Regions from separate parts of the Terrabacter aeriphilus genome, predicted to be linked through region 3. Evidence: predicted binding sites of a transcription regulator. Region 3 holds the regulator's gene; each other region holds the start of a gene.

Region 1 (7,512 bases), on a different contig from region 3:
CGGCCGACCGCGCGGCGCGATGGCGCACGTCGGCCTCGAGGATGCTGCGGTGGCGCAGCCAGAAGGCCGCGAACGCCCACGTCCAGTAGGCCTCGAGGGCGACGAGGACGCGGGTCAGCACGGCGGCGGAGGGGCCGTTCACCGCCGGCGGCGGGCAGCCGGGCCAGAGGCGGTCGAGGTCGTGCATGAGGGCCCGCGGCGGCGCGGCGGCCAGCGACCGCAGCTCGCTCGTGAGGCGCGGCGACGGCGACTCCGGCCGCGGGTTGACGACGTCGGGCGTCGAGAGCTCGTCGTTGACGAGGGCGAGCAGGGTGCTGCGGTGCGGCCTCGCCTCGGGCCGGTGCAGGAACGACTCGGCCACGGACGACGCATACGTCCCCGGCGCGCGCAGCCCTCGCAACGACAGGCACATCTCGTTGAGCGGGGAGATGCCGAAACGGCACGTCACGACGTCCATGGGGGTCATCTCGTAGCGCAGCACGCGATCGCTCCTCACCGATGGCGGCGTCCAACCGGGGCTCCCTCACCGTGACACGGGGCGGCCGGCCCCGCCACCGGGGGCGGTCCTGACGCGGGGGCCGACCGTGTCGATGAAGCCCGCCCCTTCAAGGATTGCCGCCCGCCCCCGCCGACGTCTGGACTGGGCGCAGCGCCGAGCACCACGACGCAGCTCACCGCAGTCCCACCCTGCAGTCCCATCCTGCAGTCCCCCCTCCGAGAGGAAACGACCATGCCCACGACCATCAAGCAGCAGCAGCAGCAGCAGCGCCGCCGCCGGCTCGGCGTCCTCGCCAGCACCGTGGCGCTCGCCGCCACCACCGCGTTCACCGGGGCCGGCACGGCGTCGGCCGCCGGCTACTTCGAGGCGCCCTACCCCGCGGGTGAGAGCTACACCGTGAGCCAGGGCAACGGGGGCGGCTACTCGCACACCGACGCCTACAACCGCTACGCGTGGGACCTCGCCCTGCCGGAGAACTACGAGGTGTCGGCCACGCAGGAGGGCACGATCGTCGTCTCGAACTGGTCGCCCTACTGGCAGAACGGGATCGAGGTCATCATCCGTCACCCCAACGGGCAGTGCTCGCAGTACGCCCACCTCAACCAGTCCTTCTTCGAGCCCGGCGACTGGGTGCCGCAGGGCCGCGTCGTCGGCTACACCGGCCAGACCGGCGCCGCGTCCGCTCCGCACCTGCACTACTCCGTCATCGACTGCAACACCCGGGTGTCGCAGCCCTCGACCCTCGAGGGCTACGTGCCCGGTGGCGGCGCCGCGCTGCTCAGCTCCAACCAGCGGGCGTAGTCGGCGGTCACCCAGGCCGTATGCCGTGGGCGCACAGGGGTGCCCACGGCACACGGCCCCACGCTCGGGCATGGCAGGATCAGGCGGCGTGACGCAGCCCTTGGACTTCCGCGCCGTCGTCGGCGAGGCCGACGCGGCCCTCGACCAACGCCTCTCCGACGAGCTCGACGCCGTCAACGCCGCGGCGACGGCGGGCACCCCCGCAGCGCGCGAGCTGACCGTCCGGCTCGACGACGCCTCGGGCGAGCTCGCCGCCGGCGTGAGCGGCTGGACGTGGGGCGTCGCGGCCGGCATCGGCATGACGTGGGTGCGCGAGGACGCGCGTGGCGCAGGTCTCGGCGAACGGCTCCTCGCGGACTTCGAGGCCGAGGCCCGCTCGCGCGGCTGCACGCACGTGTTCGTCACCTCGTTCACCTTCCAGGCGCCCGGGTTCTACGAGCGGCAGGGCTACCGCGAGATCTTCCGCTGGGAGGGCGTGCCGACGCCGGACGCCGCGGACGTGCACCTGCGCAAGGAGCTGGCGCCCTCCTGAGGGCCTTTCCTGAGCACCCTTCCCGGGCGCCCCTCCTGAGCACCCGTGCGGATGCCGGGGCGGGCCTCGTGCGCCACGGTGGGGGCGTGGAACCACGCAGCGTCCGCCCGTACCTGATCGCCCTCGGCCTCCTGTGGGTGGTGCCGGCCGTCCTCGTGCTCGTGCTGCACGTGGTGCTGCCGGACCACAACGCGTCGGGCCAGTGCAGCGGCATCGGGTTCGGCTGCACGCTGACGCCCGCCGACGCGGTGCTCTTCTTCGGCTACCTCGGGGCGCTGCCGCTCTTCCTGCTCGGCCTGCTCGCCTGCCTCGTCATCGCGATCGTGCAGTCCCGGCGCCAGCGCCGTGCCGACGCCGACGCCGATGCCGACGCCGGTGCCGGCGCTGCGACGTCCGCGGGAGCGGAGCACCCCGACGCCTGACCCGGTTCAGAAGACGATGGTCCAGCCCTCGCGGGCGGCCTGGGCCTTGGTGTAGGAGACCCCGTCGACCTTGAGGCCCTCCCCGTCGAGCAGCGTGATCGTGCCGCCACCGTTGCCGAGGGCCGCCTCGCCGGTGAGCATGACGAGCCGCGCCTCGCCGGCCTGGAGGGTCGCCGCGTCGGTGCCGACGAGTACGGGTGCCGGGTGCTTGAGGCGGTCGGCGAGCTGCCAGCCGGTGAGGTCCACCGGCTCGGACGACGCGTTGACCAGGGTGACGGTCTCGCGCTCGGGCGCCGGCCCGTTCGGGTTGACGAGAGCAGCCACGATGCGCACCCGCGGCGGGGCCTCGGTGGGTCCGGTGGGTCCGGTGGGTCCGGTCGGGCCGCTCGGCCCCGTCGGGCCGCTGACCGTGTGGCCGGTCGTGTCGTCGGTGTGCCACGCCTGGCTCTGGAAGGCGAGGAAGATCCCGACCCACTGGTCCTGCCCGGGGAAGCGGAGCAGCAGGCCGCCGTCCTGCCAGACGCCGTCGTCGCCGGTGAAGGCTCCGCTGTTGCCCTGGTTCATGTGGATGTCGTGGACGCCGTTGCCGGGTCGGAACCCGAAGACCTTGTCGGCGACCGATGCCTCGGGTCCCCAGCGCTCGCCGAAGACGAACAGTCGGGCCTCGGGGTCGTCGACCGCGCGCGAGACGTAGAGGCCGAGCAGGTCGGAGAGGTCGTTGTCGGGGCCGCTCGCATCCGGGGGCAGCAACCGCATCCGCGTGTGGTCGAAGAGGTTGCCGCGGATGAAGTCGAGCCCGCCGCCCCCGGGGCGGCTCGCCAGCGAGGTCCAGCCCGAGGCCGGCAGCTGGTCGAGCACGGGGTGCGAGAAGTGGTCGTCGACGAGGTAGAGCAGCTCCGACGGCGACTGCTGCGACATGACGTTGACGGCGATCCGGAAGTCGTGGCCGCCGTCGTCGACGACGTGGATCTGGAAGTGCGGTGAGTCGACGCCGCTCTCACGGTGCTGGCCGACCGCGCGTCCGACGAGCACCCCGTAGTCCTCGAGTGGCATGGGACACCTTCTCCGTCTGGTTCGCGATGCGTGCGGGTCGACGCGTCCGTCCACGGATGAGGTGACGGTGGTCCGCGCCACTGATACACCGTCGGGCCTCGGCCGGGGCGGTTGTGGCCTCAGTCCTGCTCGGTGCCGGCCGCGACCTGAGGGGTGAAGTCGACGAGGTGGAGGTGGAGGGTCTCACCCGAGGGAGCGGGATAGCGCCGGCCGAGGCGCGCAGCGGGTCCGGTCGAGGGTGCGCCTCCCCGGCCGACCGTGGCGACGGTGGTGCGGTCGCTCCGGGTGGACGGGTTCTCGGCCGGGCGGGCCACGACGGCCAGCGCCGGAGGCCTGGTCCGCGCGGGCGGGCCGATGAGCAGGCCGTGCTCGGTCTCGAAGGTGAGGCCGTCCAGGAGCGTGGGGTCGCCGGCGATGGTGAACTCGCCGCGGTGGTGGCCGTCGTGGTGGAAGGGGCAGAGGGCGAGGAGGTTGTCCAGGTCGGTGCGGCCCCCGTCGCGCCAGTGCAGCAGGTGGTGGATCTCGAGGTGGTGCCTCGTGGCGCAGGCGGGGAAGCGGCAGCCGCGGTCACGGTCCAGGACGAGGTCGCGGAGGCGGTCCGGCACGACGCGGTAGCTGCGTCCGAGGTCGACGGGCTGGCCCGCGGTCTCCCACACCGGGGTCAGCGTGCCGTCGCAGGTCAGCTTGTCGGTGACGTGCTGCGGCAGCCGAGGTCGGCCCGTCAGCCACGCGCCCTCGGTGTCGAGGTGGACCTGCACGCGGTAGCGCGCCCATCGTGCCCACCCCGGCCACCGCGTCGGAGGTGCCTCCGGGGCGTCGGGCGGGCCCGACGTGGCCGGTACGGGCGGACGTGGATCGGCCGCTGCGCCAGGCGCGGTCGTCGGACGTGGACCGGTCGACAGAGAGGCTGCGTCCTGAACGGGACAGCCTTCGCCGGGCCCCGACTCTCTGGAGCAGTGCGTGCGGCCGGAGGCGTCGAGCGACCGGGTGGCCATCAGGGCCAGGGCGTCGGCCCAGGTGATCCGTGGCCGGCCTCCTGCGCACACGTCGTGGTCGGGGTCCAGCACGTCACCATCGAGGGACCTCCGGTCGCGCGGCTCGCCGTCCTCGTCGAGGGACGTGCTGAGCGCGCGGAAGAGGTGGTCCTTGGTCTCCCGGAGGGCGGCCTCGACGAGGGCGCCGATCTCGGCGGGGGCGTCGTAGCGCAGTCGGAACCGGTCGTGCTCGTCGTAGCCCATGCTCGGGTGCGCCGGCTCGACCGCCTCGGGCTGCGCCGCCGTCCGCGCCGGCCCGCCCATGGCCTCCGGCTGTCCGCCCACGTCCTGTCCCGCTCCGGATCCTGCCTCGCCGCTCGATGCGGCAGCATTCGGACCCAGGTCGTCGTGCCCGTCCTCGGGCTCGCTGCCTCGAGAGTCCTCGGCCTGCCCATCGCCGTCCGCCTCGCCGTGCTCGCCGTGCTCGCCGTGCTCGCCGTGCTCGCCGTGCTCGCCGTCGGCATCGGGCACCGGGTCGGGGCCACGGTCATCGTCCGGCTCGGGGTCGCCGAGGGTGAAGTCGTAGCGGCTGACGCTGCGCTGCAGCTGGGTCACGGTGGCGTACTGCGCGAACTCGGCGACGGCGGAGTCGAACTCGGGCGGGGTGTGCCGGGCCACGACGGCCGCCTGGTCGAGGCTGATCCGCCCGTCGCGCAGCGCTGCGAGCGTCAGGGGCAGCTCCTCGGCACGCCGAGCGAGGAGCACGACGGCATCGGCCTGCGCGCGGCACAGCCCGACGCGCAGCATCAGCCAGTGGGTCGGTGAGCGCAGCCCGGCGGCCTGCCAGGACCCGTCCGCCAGCACTGCCACGACGAAGTCGACGAGGCGGGCGTGGGCGTCGTGCAGGTCGGCGGCGAGGAGCACCACGTGCTCCCAGTCCTGCTCGATCCGCGCCGCGCTGCTCATGCTCCTTTAGTACAAGTGTTCGAATCCCGACGGGAGAGTTGTCCACCGTCAGGCACCCTGCCGCACCCGGGTTCTCGCCACGGACGAGCGAGGTGTGCTTGGCTCGGACCATGGTGCCCAGCTCGGACGTCACGCTGGCCGGCACGTCGTGGTTCGTGGTGGAGATCGTCGGCCGGGCCACGTCGGAGCCCCGGCCGCAGCTGACCTTCGGTGACGACGGACGCGTGGGTGGATCGACCGGGGTCAACCGCCTCGGCGGCAGGTATGCCGTCGCCGACGGGGTGCTCACCGTCACGGACGCCGTCATGACCCGCATGGCCGGCCCGCCGGAGGCGATGGACCAGGAGCAGCGCCTGCTCGAGGTCCTGGGCGTGCCGCAGCCCCTGACGACCGTCGAGGGCGGCCTCGCCCTCGGCGAGGCAGGCGGCGTCGCCCGACTCGCCCCCGCCCCTGACCCGTCGGTTACCGTGGAGCGATGACGGGCCAGCCGTACTGGGAGAGCCCCGTGGAGAAGCAGATCCGCGAGGCGCAGGAGCGGGGCGAGTTCGACAACCTGCCCGGCGCCGGCAAGCCCCTCGACCTCAGCGACTCGGGCGACCCGGACTGGTGGGTCAAGCGCTTCGCGGCGCGCGAGAACCTCGACCTCGGCGGCGCCCTGCCGGGTGCGCTCGCCCTGCGCAAGGAGGCCGCCGGCTACCCGGAGTCGCTCGCGGACGTCCGCACCGAGGCGCAGGTGCGCGAGATCGTCGAGGACTACAACAAGCGCGTGCTCGCCGACCGGCTGCGTCCCGCCGTCGGCAACCTCCCGCCCATGATCGCGAGGACGGTCGACGTCGACGAGATGGTCGAGCAGTGGCGCCCGCTGCGGGCGCGCGTCGAGCTGGAGCAGCGCGCGGCGCGCGAGCGGCGGGTCGCGGCCCAGCAGGCCGCGAACGAGGCGCGCACGCCGTGGTGGCGCCGCCTCCTCGGCGGCTGAACGGGACGATCCCTACCCAACGGCGGTGCGCGCGTGCCACCATGCCGGAAAGCCGTGTGCCACGCCGCCCGTGCGAGACACACACCCGTGCGTCGACGTCGCGAAGGTGCGCATGTCCACAGCCTCCGGACTCGAAGCGGCCCTGACCGCCTTCGAGGACCCCACCGCCAAGGCTCGCGACCTGCTGCGCCTGCACCGGGCGTGGGCCCACACGCACGAGGTGCCGGCCGGTGCGCGTGGCGTCGTCGCACGCTCGTGGCTGCGCCAGTCGCCCGAGGGCGACAAGATCTCGACCCCGATCTCCGACCACGCCCTGCTCGCGCGGCGCGAGCGCTCCCGGCTGCTCGGGTCGGTCGTGCCGATCCTCAAGGACCGACTCCTGCCCCTCGCGCAGGAGGCCGGCAACGAGCTCGTCGTCAGCGACGACGAGGGCTACCCGCTGTGGATGTTCGGGCCTTCGCCGATCCGCCGGCGCAGCGACGGGCTCGGCTTCGTCGAGGGGGCCCGCTGGCGCGAGGGTGACGTCGGCACGAACTCCCTCGGCACGGCCATGGAGGAACGGCGGCCGGTCCAGATCTTCGGGCCCGAGCACGCCCGCGAGGACCAGCACGCGTGGGTGTGCACGAGCGCGCCGATCCTCGACCGACGCGCGCGTGTGCCGCTCGGCGTCGTGACCCTGAGCGGCGCCTTCCGCACGGCCCACCCGCACACGCTCATGCTCGTGACGATGGCCGTGCGCGAGGCCGTCGACACCCTGACCGGCCAGCACGAGCGCGACCTGCGCCGGGTCGCGCGTGCCAGCGAGCCGTATGCCGGGTCGGGCCGTTTCGTCGTCGTCGACCCGCACGGGTGGGTGGCCCGGGCGGAGGGCTACGGCGTCGGCGAGCGGGTCTGGGTTCCGAGCCTGCACGAGGGCACGCTCTGGGTGCCCGAGATGGGCCAGGTGCGGGCGGAGCGGATCTCCGGGGGATGGGTGCTCGCCGAGGCGGACGCCGCGCCGGCACACGTCGAGGTGGTGCTCCGGCCGAGCCCCCGCGTGCTCGTGACGACGGCCGGCTCCACCGTCGAGATCGCCCTCAGCGAGCGGCACGCCGAGATCGTCGCCCTCCTCGCGCAGCACCCGGCCGGCCTGGACACCGCCGCCCTCATGGCGCTCCTCGACGGGGCCACGACCCCCGTGACGATCCGGGTCGAGATGTCGCGCCTGCGCAAGCGCCTCGGTGGCCTCGTCGACAGCCGGCCCTACCGGCTCACCGCGCGCGCGACGGTGCGGGCCGACGCGGGCTGAG
Region 2 (7,512 bases), on a different contig from region 3:
CGCAGGTGCCGCTCCTCGTTCAGCAGGGGCATGATGACGCTGACCGCCGGCCGGGGGTCAGGGGTCGGGTCCACTCTGGGGTCCTGTCGTGGGGTGTGGGGTCGGGGCAAGGCGGCGCCAGCCTACTTGAGGGGTCGGCGGCGGGCCCCGACGTCAGCCCTTGAGCAGCTGGCGCGCCATGACGATGCGCTGGACCTGGTTGGTGCCCTCGTAGATCTGGGTGATCTTCGCGTCGCGCATCATCCGCTCGAGCGGGAAGTCGCGGGTGTAGCCCGCACCGCCCAACAGCTGCACGGCGTCCGTCGTGATCTTCATGGCGGCGTCGGAGGCGAAGCACTTGGCCGCGGCACCGAAGAACGCGAGGTCCTTGTCGCCGCGCTCGGACTTCGCAGCCGCGACGTAGACCATCTGGCGGGCGGCCTCGAGCTCCATCGCCATGTCGGCGAGCATGAACTGCAGGCCCTGGAAGTCAGCGATGCGCTTGCCGAACTGCTTGCGCTCCTTGACGTAGGCCACGGCCTGGTCGAGCGCGCCCTGGGCGATGCCGACGGCCTGCGCGCCGATGGTGACGCGGGTGTGGTCGAGGGTGCGCAGGGCGATCTTGAGCCCGTCGCCGACCTGGCCGACGACGCGGTCACCCGGGATGCGCACGTTGTCGAAGTGCAGCTCGCGGGTCGGGCTGCCCTTGATGCCGAGCTTGCGCTCCTTCTCGCCGAAGGTGAAGCCCTCGTCGGACTTCTCGAGGACGAAGGCCGTGACGTTGCCGCCGCGGGGACCGTCGGGGTCGGTCACGGCCAGCACCGTGTAGTACTCGGAGACGCCGGCGTTGGTGATCCAGGACTTCTGGCCCGAGATGACCCAGTCGTCGCCGTCCCGGCGTGCGCGGCACCGCATCGAGGCAGTGTCGGAGCCGGCCTCGCGCTCGGACAGGCCGTAGGAGAACGTCGTCTCGCCCTTGGCCAGGGGCGGGAGGTAGCGCGCCTTCACGGCGTCGTCACCGTCGAGGATGATCGGGAGCGAGCCGAGCTTGTTCACGGCGGGGATGAGCGAGGCGGACGCGTCGACCCGGGCGACCTCCTCGATGACGATGCACGTCGCGAGGGCGTCGGCGCCCACGCCGTCGTACTCCTCGGGCACGTGGGGGGCGAAGAAGTCCGAGGCGACGAGGGCGTCGTGCGCCTCCTGCGGGTAGCGCGCCTCCTCGTCGACGGCGGCCGCGTAGGGCGCGATCTTGTCCTCGGCGACCGCGCGGACGGCCTCCCTCAGGGCCTCGTGGTCCTCGCTGGTCCGGAACAGGTCGAAGTCGGCATTCGTGCTCACGAACGACGATCCTACTCGCGAGTTCGGTTTACTAGGACGTCCTCGTGATCGACGCCACGTGCCGGACTGGGGTCCTGCTCAGAAGGGCGGCGGGATCGACGGCGGCAGGCCTGTCGGCGGGATCCCTACGCCCGAGCGCCAGTTCTTGGGCCGCGTCAGGTAGGTGCGGCCGGTGAGCGTGGTCCACTCGACGGTGCCGGGCCGGCCACCGGGCACCGGGCGCGAGGTCCAGACGCCTGCGGTCTTGAGGTTGTGGTGGTGGCGGTGCTTGCTGACGAGGTTGCCGATCGCCGTGGGTCCTGCGGGATAGGGCACCTCGTGGTCGGTGTCGCACCGGTCGGCGAGCACCTCGCAGCCGGGGGCGCGGCAGGTGCCGTCGACGGCTCGGACGTGCGCGACCATGGCCGCGGTCGGCCGGTAGCCCGCCGTGGGCCGGCCCAGGGCCTCACCGGTGCGGACGTCGACGGGAAGCGTGTGCCAGACCGATCCGGGCCTCGTGATGATGGCGCGGGCGTGCTCGGCGGTCACCCAGCCGTGCCCTGGCAGCTCGCAGGGCGCGTCGGACAGCCCGACCGCCACCTCGAACGGCACGACGATCCACGCGCGCGCCGGCGCCTCACCGCTCCGTCCGTCTGGTTCGCCGACCGTCGCGGACCCCCGCGGATCGCCGCTGGCAGAGCCCTCCCGCGGATCGCCGCTGGCAGAGCCCTCCCGCGGATCGCCGTTCGGTGCGTCGGGAGCACCGCAGCCGGGGCAGGGGGCGCCGTTCCGCGCGGCGCCGAGGTGGCCGCGCAGCAGGGCCTCGGCCATGAGGTCGCAGCGCAGCTGGTCGAGCGTTCGCGGATCCCCGGCGGCCCGTAGGGTGCGGGCGGCCGCGTCGAGCCGGTCGAGGATCGCCGCGATCGTCGCGGCATCGGTCGTCATCGTCAGGCACCCCATGCCGTCCGCGACCATCCGGCAGTACACGCCGCGGCGCACCCGCGCCCGGCTGCGCCGCTCGGCCGCACCCAGCTCGTCGACCGCGGCGACCGCTCGCCTCAGCCGCGAGGTGAAGGTGCGCTGCGAGAGCGGCAGGCCGTCGCGCGTCGGCGCCAGCACCGACTCCTCGACGGTCGCCACGTCGGCATCCGACAGGCAGGCGGTCTCGGAGACGACCTGCAGGGCGCGCTGCAGGGTGATCGCCCCGTCGCGAAGGGCCCGCAGGACCAGTCGGTGACGCCGCGGGGACGTCGCCAGGGCCAGCCGGTGGGCCACCTCCCCGGGGCCCACCCCGGTCGCGAGCGCGATCTCCTCACCGACGACACGGTCGGTCGACACCGCCCCCGCCAGTCGTGACGGTGCGCCGGCCGGCAACGCCTCGATCTGCTGCGCCTCGATGCTGTGCAGCGTGCCGTAGGCGGCGAGCAGGTCGGCCTCGACGCGCGCCTTGGCCCGCTCGAGCGCCTCGATCTCGGCGAGCACGTCCTCACCCGCCCTCGCCAGGGCGTCGAGACGCTCGGCCGAGCGCAGCCGCTCGTCACGGGTGGCCTGGTCGGCGTCGCCCGGCCGAACACCTGCCCCAGCGAGCGAGCCGGGGCGAGCGTCAGCGCTCGAACCATCGGGAGCCTCCGCGATCGACCCGACGCGCACCGGTGCGCCCGATCCGGCCTGCGCCTCCGGGCCCGGGCCGACTCCCCCGCCGTCGCGGCCGTCGGAGTCGGGGCTGACGCGCCACAGCCGAAGTCCGAAGGCGCCGAGGACCGCTGGGCGTCCCGCATCGCTCGGCGACGTCGTCAGGTACGGCACGAGCCCCTCCTCCCCACCTGCGTCGACGGCGCCTCCCCCAGCGCCCGTCGAGCTCCTCCCCTGCCCTCAATTAGAACAGGTGTTCGAACACCTCGTCAACCTCCAGTCCTGCCGGCGTCCACGATGAGGACACCTCCTCCCGACAGGTGGACACGAGTTCGTACACTCACGGCAGGTCATGAGCGCCAGCGACAAGCCCCGGCTCGCTGGCCGGCAACCCTCCAACCGCGGTGGGGTGCCCCGGGTGAAGACCTGGCCCGTCGACGCCACCCGGCGCTCGGGCAAGCGCGGAGAGCTCCTCTCCCGCACCGACCCGTCGGTGCGACGGGCCCGGGTCGTCACGACGATCCCGAGCCCCGGTCATCGACACGACCCAGGAAGAGCAGGACGACCGATGACCGAGCCCCACTGGTCCTTCGAGACCAAGCAGATCCACGCCGGACAGAGCGCCGACACCGCGACAGGCGCCCGAGCGCTCCCGATCTACCAGACGACGAGCTACGTCTTCAACGACACCGAGCATGCGGCGAACCTCTTCGGGCTCAAGGAGTTCGGCAACATCTACACCCGCCTGATGAACCCGACGACCGACGTCGTCGAGCAGCGCATCGCGGCCCTCGAGGGCGGCGTGGGCGCGCTCCTCGTCGCGTCGGGCCAGGCCGCCGAGACCCTCGCCGTGCTCAACATCGCCGAGGCCGGTGACCACGTCGTCGCCTCGCCGAGCCTCTACGGCGGCACCTACAACCTCTTCAAGCACACCCTGCCGAAGTTCGGCATCGAGGTCGGCTTCGTCGAGGACCCCACCTCGATCGAGTCGTGGCGGGCCGCGATCCGGCCGAACACGAAGCTCCTCTTCGGCGAGACCATCGCCAACCCGAAGAGCGAGATCCTCGACATCGAGGCGGTGGCCGCCGTCGCCCACGAGCACGGCGTGCCCCTCGTCGTCGACAACACCGTCGCGACGCCCTACCTCATCCGCCCCATCGAGTGGGGCGCCGACGTCGTCGTGCACTCGGCCACGAAGTACCTCGGTGGCCACGGCACGTCGATCGCCGGGGTCATCGTCGACTCAGGCAACTTCGACTTCGCCGCCGACCCGGAGAAGTTCCCGAACTACAACACCCCCGAGGAGAGCTACCACGGCCTCGTCTTCGCCCGGGACCTCGGCGTGGGCAGCCCGCTCGGCGCCAACCTCGCCTTCATCCTCAAGGCCCGCGTGCAGCTGCTGCGCGACCTCGGCCCCGCGGCGTCGCCGTTCAACGCCTTCCTCATCGCCCAGGGCATCGAGACGCTGTCGCTGCGCATCGAGCGGCACATCGAGAACGCGCACCAGGTCGCCGCGTTCCTCCAGGGTCACGACCAGGTGGAGCGCGTCGTGTGGGCGTCCTTGCCCGACAGCCCTTCCCACGCTCTTGCCGAGAAGTACACCCCTCGTGGCGCGGGTGCCGTGCTGTCCTTCGAGATCGCGGGCGGGCTCGAGGCGGGCAAGAAGTTCGTCGAGGCCCTGACGCTGCACAGCCACGTCGCGAACATCGGCGACGTGCGCTCGCTCGTCATCCACCCGGCCTCCACGACGCACTCGCAGGGCCCCGACGCGGACCGCCTCGCCGCGGGCGTCACCCCCGGCCTCGTGCGCCTCTCGGTCGGCATCGAGCACATCGACGACATCCTCGCCGACCTCGAGCAGGGTTTCACCGCCGCCAAGGTGTGACCCCGAAACCGGGGTGAGACGGATCGGCATGGCTGGCACGATGGCGGCCATGCCGATCCGCTACCCCGCCCCGCTCCGTCCCGGCGACCGCATCGGCGTCACGTCGCCGAGCTCGGGCGTCGGCGACGCCCTCTGGGGTCGGTTCACGTATGCCGTCACGTGCCTGCGCGACCGCGGCTTCGAGGTCGTGGTCGGCGAGCTCAACCACGCGCCCTCCCACGTCAGCGGGCCGCGCGAGGCGCGCGCCGCCGAGCTCACGGGCATGCTCCTCGACCCGACGATCCGCGCGGTCGTGCCGCCGTGGGGCGGCGAGACCGGCATCGACCTGCTCGACCTGCTCGACCTCGACGCCGTCGCGGCGGCCGAGCCCACCTGGTGCGTCGGGTTCTCCGACACCTCGACGTGGCTGACCCCGCTCACCCTGGCGACGGGCATCGCGACGATCCACGGGCAGAACCTCATGGACACCCCGTATGCCGTGCCGGACGGCATCCTCCACTGGGTCGACGTCGCGAGCGCCCCCGCCGGCAGCGAGCTGCGCCAGCACTCCCCCGGCCGGCACCGCTCGGGCGGCTGGGACGACTACGCGAGCGACCCCACGGTCACGGAGATGACGCTCGACGGCCGAGGCACGTGGACCCGCATCGACCCCGGCCACGTGGGTGAGCCGGTGACGTTGACGGGACGCCTCGTCGGCGGCTGCGTCGAGACGGTCTCCTTCCTCGCCGGCGGGGCCTTCGGCGACGCGAACGCCTTTGCGGCGCAGCACGCCCCGGAGGGCCTGCTCGTCCTGCTCGACATCTGCGAGTGGAGCTCCTACGACATCTGCCGTGCGCTGCACGCCATGCGGCTGCACGGCTTCTTCGAGGCGGCGAACGGCGTCCTCGTGTCACGGACGAGCGCGCCCGAGCCCCACGGCTTCACCCAGCACGCCGCCGTCGTCGACGCGCTGGGTGTGCTCGGCGTGCCGATCCTCGCCGACGTCGAGTGCGGGCACGTCGCGCCCTACCTCGCGCTCGTGCAGGGCGCCACGACGACGGTCGTCCACGACGGCGAGACCCACACGATCACCCAGCGACTCGACTGACGGACCGGTCGGCGGCGCCGGGTACGCTCGCCGGGTCATGGACGAGCACCTGGAGGGGTCCGAGCCCCAGCACGAGGACGCGGCGGCCTGCGTCCTGCACGACGTCTTCGGCTTCGGCTCGTTCCGGGGCGCGCAGCGCGAGATCGTCGACCGCGTCGTGGCCGGCCACGACACCGTGGTGCTCATGCCCACCGGTGGCGGCAAGTCGCTCTGCTACCAGCTGCCCGCGCTCGTGCGGCCCGGCGTGGCCGTCGTCGTCTCGCCGCTCATCGCCCTCATGCACGACCAGGTCGAGGCGCTGCGGCTGCTCGGGGTGCGCGCGGCCTTCTGGAACTCCACCTCGTCGGCCGAGGAGTCGGACGCCGTGCGACGGGACGTGCGCGACGGCACCATCGACCTGCTCTACGTCGCCCCCGAGCGCCTGCTCATGCCCTCGTTCCTGCGGCTGCTCGACGACGCGGCCGCCGGCGCCGGCATCGCCCTGTTCGCCATCGACGAGGCGCACTGCGTGTCGCAGTGGGGCCACGACTTCCGGCCGGAGTACCTCCGCATCGCGGAGGTCACCGCGCGGTTCCCGGGCGTGCCCCGGATCGCGCTGACCGCCACGGCCGACGCGCTGACGCGCCGCGAGATCCACGAGCGGCTGCGCCTCGACGGCGCCGCCGAGTTCGTCTCCAGCTTCGACCGTCCGAACATCCGCTACGTCGTCGAGGAGAAGAGCGACGCACGCGCCCAGCTGCTGCGCTTCCTCGAGCAGGGCAACGACGGCGGCACCTTCCGCGGCAGCGCCGGGATCGTCTACTGCCAGTCGCGCAAGCGCACCGACGAGATCTCGACCTTCCTGCGCCAGAAAGGTTTCGACGCCATCGCCTACCACGCCGGGCTGCCGAGCGAGGCGCGGTCGGCCGCGCAGCAGCGCTTCCGGCGCGACGAGGGCGTCGTCGTCGTGGCCACCATCGCCTTCGGGATGGGCATCGACAAGCCTGACGTGCGCTTCGTCGCGCACGTCGACCTCCCGAAGAGCCTCGAGGGCTACTACCAGGAGACCGGTCGGGCCGGCCGCGACGGCGAGCCGGCGGTCGCGTGGATGGCGTACGGCCTCGCCGACGTCGTGCAGCAGCGGTCGTTCATCCGGCAGTCCGACGGCGGTCCCGAGCACCAGCGGGTCGACTCGATGAAGCTCGACGCCATGCTCGGCTACGCCGAGGCCGCCACGTGCCGCCGGCGCCTGCTGCTCGCGTACTTCGACGAGGAGTCCGGCCCGTGCGGCAACTGCGACACGTGCCTCGAGCCGCCGCAGCTGTGGGACGCCACCGTGCCGGCGCAGAAGGTGCTCTCGGCCGTGGTCCGTACCGGCCAGCGCTTCGGCGCCGGGCACGTCATCGACGTCCTGCTCGGCAAGCGCACCGACAAGGTCGCGAGCTGGGAGCACGACCGGCTGCCGACCTTCGGGGTGGGCAGCGACCTGCCCGAACGCGAGTGGCGCTCCGTCATCCGCCAGCTCGTCGCGCGCTCGGTGCTCTCCCCCGACCCGGGGCGCATGGGCGCCCTCACCATCACGGAGGCGGCGCGGCCGATCCTCGACGGCGTGGAGACGGTGGAGCTCCGC
Region 3 (7,512 bases):
GGGCGACGGCTCGTGCTCCACGCGCGGCGAGCCGTCGTCGAGGAAACGGACGTGCAGCCGCGCGGCGTCGATGGCGTGCTGGAGGTCGTCTCCGAGCAGGAGGCCGCGCCCCAGCACCTGCATGAGCGCGGTCGTGATCCGGTCGGCGCCGGGGGAGCCGACGGCGAGGGCTGCCCCGACGGCGCTGCGCGCGGTCGTCGGCGCCATGTTCGAGGCGAGGCGTGTGCCGGGCTCGACGGCGTGCAACCCGAGGCGGTTGAGCTCCGGCTCGCCCAGGGCGTTGTTGAGCAGGATGCCGGTGCCGGGGACCACCATGCCGGCGCCGTAGCCCGCGGACATCGTGACGGCGCAGGCGGTGCCGTGCTCGTCGACGGCCGAGACGTGGGCCGTCGACGCTGAGGTCGGCAGCCCGGCGAGGCCGTGGCGCTCCACGGCGAGCAGCAGGGCGTGTCCGTCCGCGGCGAGGTCCCTCGACCGGTCGTGTACCGAGAGCCGGTAGGAGAGGACCCGGCGCTGGATGTCGATGACCTCCGGCCACGTCCAGTGCTCGTGCCGCGCGAGCTCGCCCAGCATCGCGGCGAGCATCGGCCCACCGACGGAGGGCGGGGGGTTGAGCGCCACGGTCCAGCTGCCGACGGCGCGCATCGTCGGGGTGCGCACCACGGCCTCGTAGGCCTCGAGGTCGGCCCGGGTGACGAGGCCGCCGTGGGCGGCCATGTCGTCGGCGAGCACCTGCCCGACCGCGCCGGTGGTGAAGAGGTCGACCCCCTGGGTCGCGAGCAGCTCGAGGATGTCGGCGAGGTCGGGGTTGACGCTCGTCTCGCCCGGCTCCACCGGTCCGCCGTCGGCGCCGGTGATGAGGGCGTGCGCCTCCGGGTCGTCGCCGAAGAGGCTGTCGCGCACGAGGGCGAGATAGAGCGCGGCCGCGGCCCCGGTGCGGTAGCCGTCGCGGCAGAAGTGGACCGACGGCTCGACCAGCCGGCGCCAGGGGAGCACGCCAAACCGCTCCCGTGCGAGCGAGAGCGCCTGCAGCGCACCGGAGTTCGCGACCGAGCCGTGCCCCGCGCCGATGGTGACGCCGCCGCCGTAGTCGGTGCGGACCTGCCGCACGCCTCGCCCGAACGCGGACGGGTCGAGCCCGCGGCCGGGCATCTCGACGTTGCCGTCGACGACGACGGGGTCACCGCCTGCCGGCCACACGTTGACGAAGGCGCCGCCCATGAGGCTGACGATGCCGGGCTCGGTGCTCATCGAGGCGAGGGCGGCTGCGACGGCCGCGTCGACCGCGTTGCCGCCGTCGGCGGCGGCCTCCAGCCCGGCCTCGAGCGGCGCCGGGCCGGAGGCGGCGAGGGCGACCCTCGTCATGACGGTTCGCGGTCGGTCGCGGCCCGCCGCGCCCGCTCCCGATCGGGCTCCGTCAGGGAGGAGCTGCGGTCGTCGTCACCCATGGCACCACCGTATGCCGATGGGACCGCGGGCGCGCGGACGGCGCGTCCGCGCGCGGCGGGCTCCCTCGGCCGGGTCCCTCGGTGGGCTGCGTCAGCGGGCCGCGGCGGCGAGCTCGGCACGGGGCGGGCGGGGGTCCGCGCCGGCGGCCTCGACCAGGGCGTGGAGCGCGGCGGCCACCGCGGGCACCCGCTGGAGGTCGGAGGTGGTGACGGCGAGGATCTGGCGCCGTGAGGCGGGGGAGAGGGGGAGCGTGGCGACCTCGTCGTGCTTCGCCGCGTTGAGGATGAGGTCCGGCACGAGCGCCACCCCGAGCCCGGCGGTGACGAGGCCGAGCTGGGCGACGTAGTCCTCCGTCTCGAACGCGACGTTGGGGCGGAACCCGGCGTGGTCGGCCAGCGAGAGCAGGTGGCCACGACAGCGCGGGCAGCCGGCGATCCACTCCTCCGACGAGAAGTCGGCGAGGCTGGCCGCGGCGTCACCGGCGTGGGGGTGGTCGCGGGGCACGACGAGGCGCACCTCGTCGTCCATGAGCCGACGCGTCACGAGGAGCGACAGGTCCTCCTCGAGCTCCCCGAGGTCGGCACCCTCGTAGGCGAAGGCGACGGCCACGTCGCAGTCGCCGCGACGGAGCGCCGCCAGCGACTCGGGCGGCTCGGCCTCGGTGAAGGTGACGGTGATGTCGGGGTGGCGGGCCTTGAGGATCGCGAGGGTGCGCGGCACGAGGGTGGCCGACGAGCTCGGGAACGCCTGCAGCCGCACGCGTCCCGCGCGCAGACCCGCGATGGCGGTGATCTCCTCCTCGGCCGCGTCGAGCGCCGCGAGCACCCCGACGGCGTGACGGGCGAGGACCTGGCCGGCCTCCGTGAGGCGGACCTGACGGCCGTAGCGCTCGACGAGGACCGTGCCCGTGCGCTGCTCGAGGCGCCGCACCATCTGCGAGATGGCCGGCTGGGTGAACCCGAGCGCGTTCGCGGCGCTCGTGAAGCTTCCCTCGTCGGCGATGGCCTTCATGACCCGCAGGCCCGCAGCATCGATCATGGGCCAATCATAACGGGTTCTTATGCTTTTCAGTGAGGTGACGTCAGCAAGGCATGGGTGACGAGGTCGTGCGACGAGGCGACGTAGGCTGGTCGCGTGTCCCAGCCGACCGGTCTGTCCTCCTCGTCCCCGACGACACGGCTGTCCACCTCGCGCATCCTGCCGCTCGTGACGCACGACCTCGGCACCTTCGAGGACCTCGTCGACCTCGTGAGCGGTGGCGGGGTCCTCGTGCTGAGCGGTGCAGGGCTCTCGACGGAGTCGGGCATCCCCGACTACCGCGGACCTGACGGGACCCGCCGCGTCGAGCCGATGACGTACGGCGAGTTCGCCGGCTCCGGCGAGGCCCGGCGGCGCTACTGGGCACGCAGCTACATCGGCTGGCAGCGCTTCGACGCCGCGGAGCCGAACGAGGGGCACCGGGTCGTCGCCGACCTGCAGGGGGCCGGCTACCTCGGACCCGTCATCACGCAGAACGTGGACGGGCTGCACCAGGCGTCCGGGGCGCGCGACGTCGTGGAGCTGCACGGCTCGCTCGACCGGGCCGTGTGCCTCACCTGCGGCGAGGTGACCTCACGACTCGGCCTGCACGAGCGGATGACGGAGGCGAACCCCGGCTTCATGGCGCGCTTCGCGGCCGCCGCGCACGCCGTGGGCTCGCAGTGGGGCGAGCAGGTGCGCCCGGACGGCGACATCGTCCTGGCCGACGAGCTCGTCGAGTCGTTCCACCCGCCGCGGTGCCTCGTCTGCGGCAACGACACCGTGAAGCCCGACGTCGTCTTCTTCGGCGAGTCCGTGCCCAAGCCCCTCGTGGAGCGGTGCTTCGGCCTCGTCGAGACGGCAGGGGCGCTGCTCGTGCTCGGCTCGTCGCTGTCGGTGATGAGCGGCTACCGGTTCGTGCGCCGGGCGCACGCCAAGGGCGTGCCCGTCGCCATCGTCACGCGCTCGGCCACGCGTGGTGATGCCGAGGCGAGCCTGCGCCTGCACGCGCCCCTCGGCACCACCCTGACCGGCCTGCGTTCCGCGCTCGGGGTCTGACGCTCCGGGTCTGACGCTCTGGGTCTGACGCTCCGGATCTGACGCTCGGCGCGTCCTAGATGCGTCGCAGGACGGCGGTCACCTTGCCGAGGATGGTGGCGTGGTCGCCGTCGATCGGCGAGAAGTCGGGGTTGTGGGGCATCAGCCACACGTGCCCGTCGGTGCGCTTGAAGGTCTTGACGGTCGCCTCGTTGTCGAGCATCGCGGCCACGACGTCGCCGTTCTCGGCGTGCTGCTGCTGGCGCACGACGACCCAGTCGCCGTCGCAGATGGCCGCCTCGACCATCGAGTCGCCGGCGACCTTGAGCAGGAAGAGGTCGCCCTCGCCCACGAGCTGCTTCGGCAGCGGGAAGACGTCCTCGACGACCTCCTCGGCGGTGATCGGCACGCCGGCGGCGATCTTGCCGAGCACCGGGACGTACGAGGCCTCGGGCCGGGCGTCGCCCGAGTCGGTCTCGGTGTCGTACTGGTCGCCGGCCGGGCCGGCCGTCCGGGCGCCGCGCGAGCCGCGCGCGGCGGGCGTGTCCGCCCTGGCTCGGGCGGGCGACGTGGCGCGACCGCGGTAGCCGACCTGCTCGGCCGTCGCGTCGGGGGAGACGACCTCGAGGGCGCGCGGTCGGTTCGGGTCGCGGCGCAGGTAGCCCTTGGCCACGAGCGCGTTGAGCTGGTGGGAGACGCTCGACGGGCTCGCGAGGCCGACGGCGTCGCCGATCTCGCGCATGCTCGGCGGGTAGCCCCGCCGGTCGACGGAGTTGCGGATCACCTCGAGCACCTTCCGCTGACGCACCGTGAGCCCGTCGCCGGTGTCGCGGTCGGGAAGCTCGGTCACGCCCATGGTGTCCCCTTCGTCGGCTCGTCAGACCGTTGCTGCGACCGGTCGTGACGACCGATGTCAGTGGTGGCTGGTGAGGTGTGTGGTGTGCGGAAAGCCTACGAGGTTCGAACACAGTTGCCAAACACCTGTTCGACGCGTGTCTCGACTTCATCGAACATACGTGCTAGAAATCGTCCAGACGTTCCATCGAACACCTGTTCGGTGGATCCGGAGCTAGGGGAGGTCACCATGAGCGCCACCGTGCTGACGGCCGTTCGTCCGATCGCGACGCAGGAGCAGCAGGCCGCGTCGGGTCCGCAGGGGCGCCCGCGCCTCGTCTCCGTGCCGACCGGTCGCGAGGCGGGCCGCGCCGCGCGAGCCGCCCGGGCTGCACGGGACGCCCGCGTCCCGATGCGGCTCACGCGCTTCGGCCGTCTCGTCGTCTCCCTGCTCGTCGCGTCGGTCGTGGCCCTGCTCGCCGTCGGCCTCGCCGGCCAGCTCGCGTCCGCCACCGGCGAGCCGCGCACGCTGACGGTCCAGCCGGGGCAGACCCTCTCGGGCATCGCCGCCCGGGAGCTGCCCGGTCTCAGCCGCGCCGACGGCGTGCTCGAGCTGCAGCTCGCCAACGGTCTCAGCTCGAGCCAGGTCCATGCCGGCCAGCAGCTGGTCGTCCCCGGTCCCTGAGCCCGCTCCGACCCAGCAGACCTCTGCGCACACCGTGCGCAGACCCCCAACGGCCGCGTTGGCTCCACCTCCAGCGGCTGTCGGGACCGGCGCTTCGACCCCGCCGGCCCCGTCCGGACGCCGCACCCCTGCACGGGGTGCGGCGTTCTGCTGCCTCCGGCGCCCTGTGGACGACGGGCCCGGTCCGGCGCCGTGACGTCCTAGCGTCACCACCGGGGAAGGGAGCCACGAGCGATGCACTACGAGGTGGACACCGCCGCGCTGCGCGAGAGCGCGCTGACGATCGGTGAGGTGCTGGCGCGGGTGCGCCGGCTCGGGGTCACCGACGACCTGGCCGCCGTCGCGACGGCGGTGCCGCCCGGGCGCACCACGGCAGGCGCGCCGGGGGTCGCCCTCGCGTGGCAGGCGCGGCTGGCCGGCCTCACGTGGGAGCTGCGCGAGCTCGGGGCCGGGGTGAGTGCCGCGGCCGACGGCTACGACGGCGCGGAGCAGGTGGCCCGGTCCGCCCTCTCGGGTCTGTCGGGCCTGTCGGGGTCCCGCCGGCACGCATGACCGCCGCGACGCTCGGGGGCGGACCGGGCATCCGCGAGATCCGCGCGGCCCGACCGGCGGTGCTGCTGGCCGTCGCCCGACGGCTGGAGGAGCGGCGCGCCACCGTGCTGAGCTGCACCGAGGCCCTGCTGTGGCGGCGCTCGGCCGGCACCCGGTGGTCGGGCCCGGCTGCAGCCGCCGTCGTCTCGCGGTACGCCTTCGTCGTCGACCAGCTCTCCCGGCTCGGCCAGAGCCTCGCCGCAACCGGGCACGCCCTGGGCCGGGCCGCGCGCCGGCTCGAGGCGGCGGCCGACCTCGTGCACCGAGCGGATCGTCGGGCCGCCGCCGAGGGTGCCTGGGTCGACCCCGACGGCGTCGTGCTCCTGCCCGTGCGTGCCTCGTTGGGGGAGCCGCTCGTGGAGGCGCACCGGGCCCGCCTCGACGCCCTCCTGCTCGCCGACGTGCACGCGTGCCTCCACGAGGCGCAGCGCACGGCGCGGGAGCTCGACGAGGAGCTCGCCCGCGCGCTGCTCGAGTCCGCGCGCGGCGCTGGCCCGGCAGCGGGTACGGGCTCGTCACCGGCTGCCCCGACGGGCCCGACGGGCGCGACGGGCCCGTCGGGCGCGACGGGCGCGACGCCCCTGCGTCCGTCCCCACCGCCCTCGGGCGTCTCGGGTGGCATGCCCGACCTCGTCTTCTCGACGGGCGCCTGGTGGCGCTCGCTCACCGCGGAGGAGCAGCGCTGGGTGCTGCGCGAGCGGCCGGAGTGGGTCGGCGCGCGCGACGGGGTCCCCGCGCAGGCCCGCCACGAGGCCAACCTCACGCTGCTCGCGCGCGCCGAGCGAACGGCATACGGCCGCGTGCAGGAGCTGGGCCGCGGCGGCGCCCCGTGGCACGTGGAGGAGCGGGCACGGGCGCAGGAGCGCGTCGACGGGCTCCGGGCGATCCGCGAGGTCCTCGCGCGGCGCGACGGGGTGCAGCGGCAGCTGCTGCTCGTCGACACCGCAGCGCTCGACCTGCGGGCGGTCGTGGCGGTCGGCGACGTCGACCGCGCCGACCACGTGGTGACCTACGTCGGGGGCCTCTCGACGAGCGTCGGCGGCGACCTGCGCCGCTACGACGAGACGTTCGTGCGGATGCGTTCGGAGGCGCTGCAGCTCGCCGGAGGTGCTGACGTCGCCGTCGTGACGTGGATGGGCTACGACGCACCCCAGCTGCGCGAGGTCGTCACCTCGATCGACCGGAACGTGTTGAGCTCCAAGCTCGCTCGCGACAACGCGGCGGCGCTGGCCGACTTCATGACCGGTCTCGACGCGGCCCGCGACCGTCCGGCGCACACGAGCGTGTGGGCGCACTCCTACGGGGGCACGCTCGCGGGCTTCGCCGTGCTGCGGACGAGCGCCATCGACGACGTGGCCGTCCTCGGTGCACCCGGTATGCCGTTCGCCGACGTCGGCAAGGCCTCCCTGGCGCCCGGCTCGCTCAACGTCCTCGGGGCGATCGGCGACGACGTGTTCTCCTACGGGTGGGTCGTGCACGGCACCGCGCCCGCTGAGGTCGCGGGAGCCGTCCGCCTGTCGACGCTGGCCCTGAAGAGCCCCGGGTCCGGCTGCAACCACTGGCTGCGGCCGCGCTCCGACTACGTCGACGTCGGCCGCACCTCGTCGGGCCATTCCGACTACCTGCGGGCCGGCACCGACAGCGCCCGCAACCTCGTCGCCCTCGCGGTCGGTCGCCGTGACCTGCGTGTGCTGCAGGGGGACGACGAGCGGGCGTGCACGACGACCGGGCCGAGCCTCGGCACCGACCCGCTGGCCTGGCCGCGGCTGCTGCCGTGACGACGTGGGGCGATGGCTCGCGACGGGCCGGGCAGCGAGCCGTGCTCAGCAGGCGGGCAGGTCGAACCAGACCTCGGTGCCCGGTCCGTCGACCGAGTCGATCCCGATGCGGCCGCCGTG

The links. The regulator LexA, encoded in region 3, represses DNA repair genes until DNA is damaged. The targets are predictions, from matches to a motif close to TCGAACANNTGTTCGA.
Region 1: ABD979_RS02650 (HNH endonuclease signature motif containing protein) is a predicted target of LexA. The motif match lies at 5,255-5,270, and genes of this name have one in related genera.
Region 2: ABD979_RS16990 (HNH endonuclease signature motif containing protein) is a predicted target of LexA. The motif match lies at 3,177-3,192, and genes of this name have one in related genera.

What each region holds. Positions count from the first base shown of each region.
Region 1 is NZ_BAABIW010000006.1:82,660-90,171, forward strand. It holds gene ABD979_RS02625 (ArsR/SmtB family transcription factor) at 1-481, opposite strand, end outside; gene ABD979_RS02630 (M23 family metallopeptidase) at 731-1,300, shown strand; gene ABD979_RS02635 (GNAT family N-acetyltransferase) at 1,389-1,832, shown strand; gene ABD979_RS02640 (hypothetical protein) at 1,919-2,254, shown strand; gene ABD979_RS02645 (DUF2278 family protein) at 2,261-3,307, opposite strand; gene ABD979_RS02650 (HNH endonuclease signature motif containing protein) at 3,427-5,247, opposite strand; gene ABD979_RS02655 (META domain-containing protein) at 5,358-5,726, shown strand; gene ABD979_RS02660 (DnaJ family domain-containing protein) at 5,723-6,223, shown strand; gene ABD979_RS02665 (helix-turn-helix domain-containing protein) at 6,336-7,511, shown strand.
Region 2 is NZ_BAABIW010000024.1:29,756-37,267, reverse strand. It holds gene ABD979_RS17000 (glycosyltransferase family 2 protein) at 1-74, opposite strand, end outside; gene ABD979_RS16995 (acyl-CoA dehydrogenase family protein) at 154-1,320, opposite strand; gene ABD979_RS16990 (HNH endonuclease signature motif containing protein) at 1,399-3,105, opposite strand; SAM riboswitch class IV at 3,280-3,399, shown strand; gene ABD979_RS16985 (bifunctional o-acetylhomoserine/o-acetylserine sulfhydrylase) at 3,500-4,816, shown strand; gene ABD979_RS16980 (LD-carboxypeptidase) at 4,845-5,903, shown strand; gene recQ (DNA helicase RecQ) at 5,941-7,512, shown strand, end outside.
Region 3 is NZ_BAABIW010000020.1:115,140-122,651, forward strand. It holds gene ABD979_RS15990 (gamma-glutamyltransferase) at 1-1,365, opposite strand, end outside; gene ABD979_RS15995 (LysR family transcriptional regulator) at 1,540-2,487, opposite strand; gene ABD979_RS16000 (Sir2 family NAD-dependent protein deacetylase) at 2,584-3,525, shown strand; gene lexA (transcriptional repressor LexA) at 3,581-4,360, opposite strand; gene ABD979_RS16010 (LysM peptidoglycan-binding domain-containing protein) at 4,589-5,023, shown strand; gene ABD979_RS16015 (hypothetical protein) at 5,258-5,575, shown strand; gene ABD979_RS16020 (alpha/beta hydrolase) at 5,572-7,392, shown strand; gene ABD979_RS16025 (sensor histidine kinase) at 7,438-7,512, opposite strand, start outside.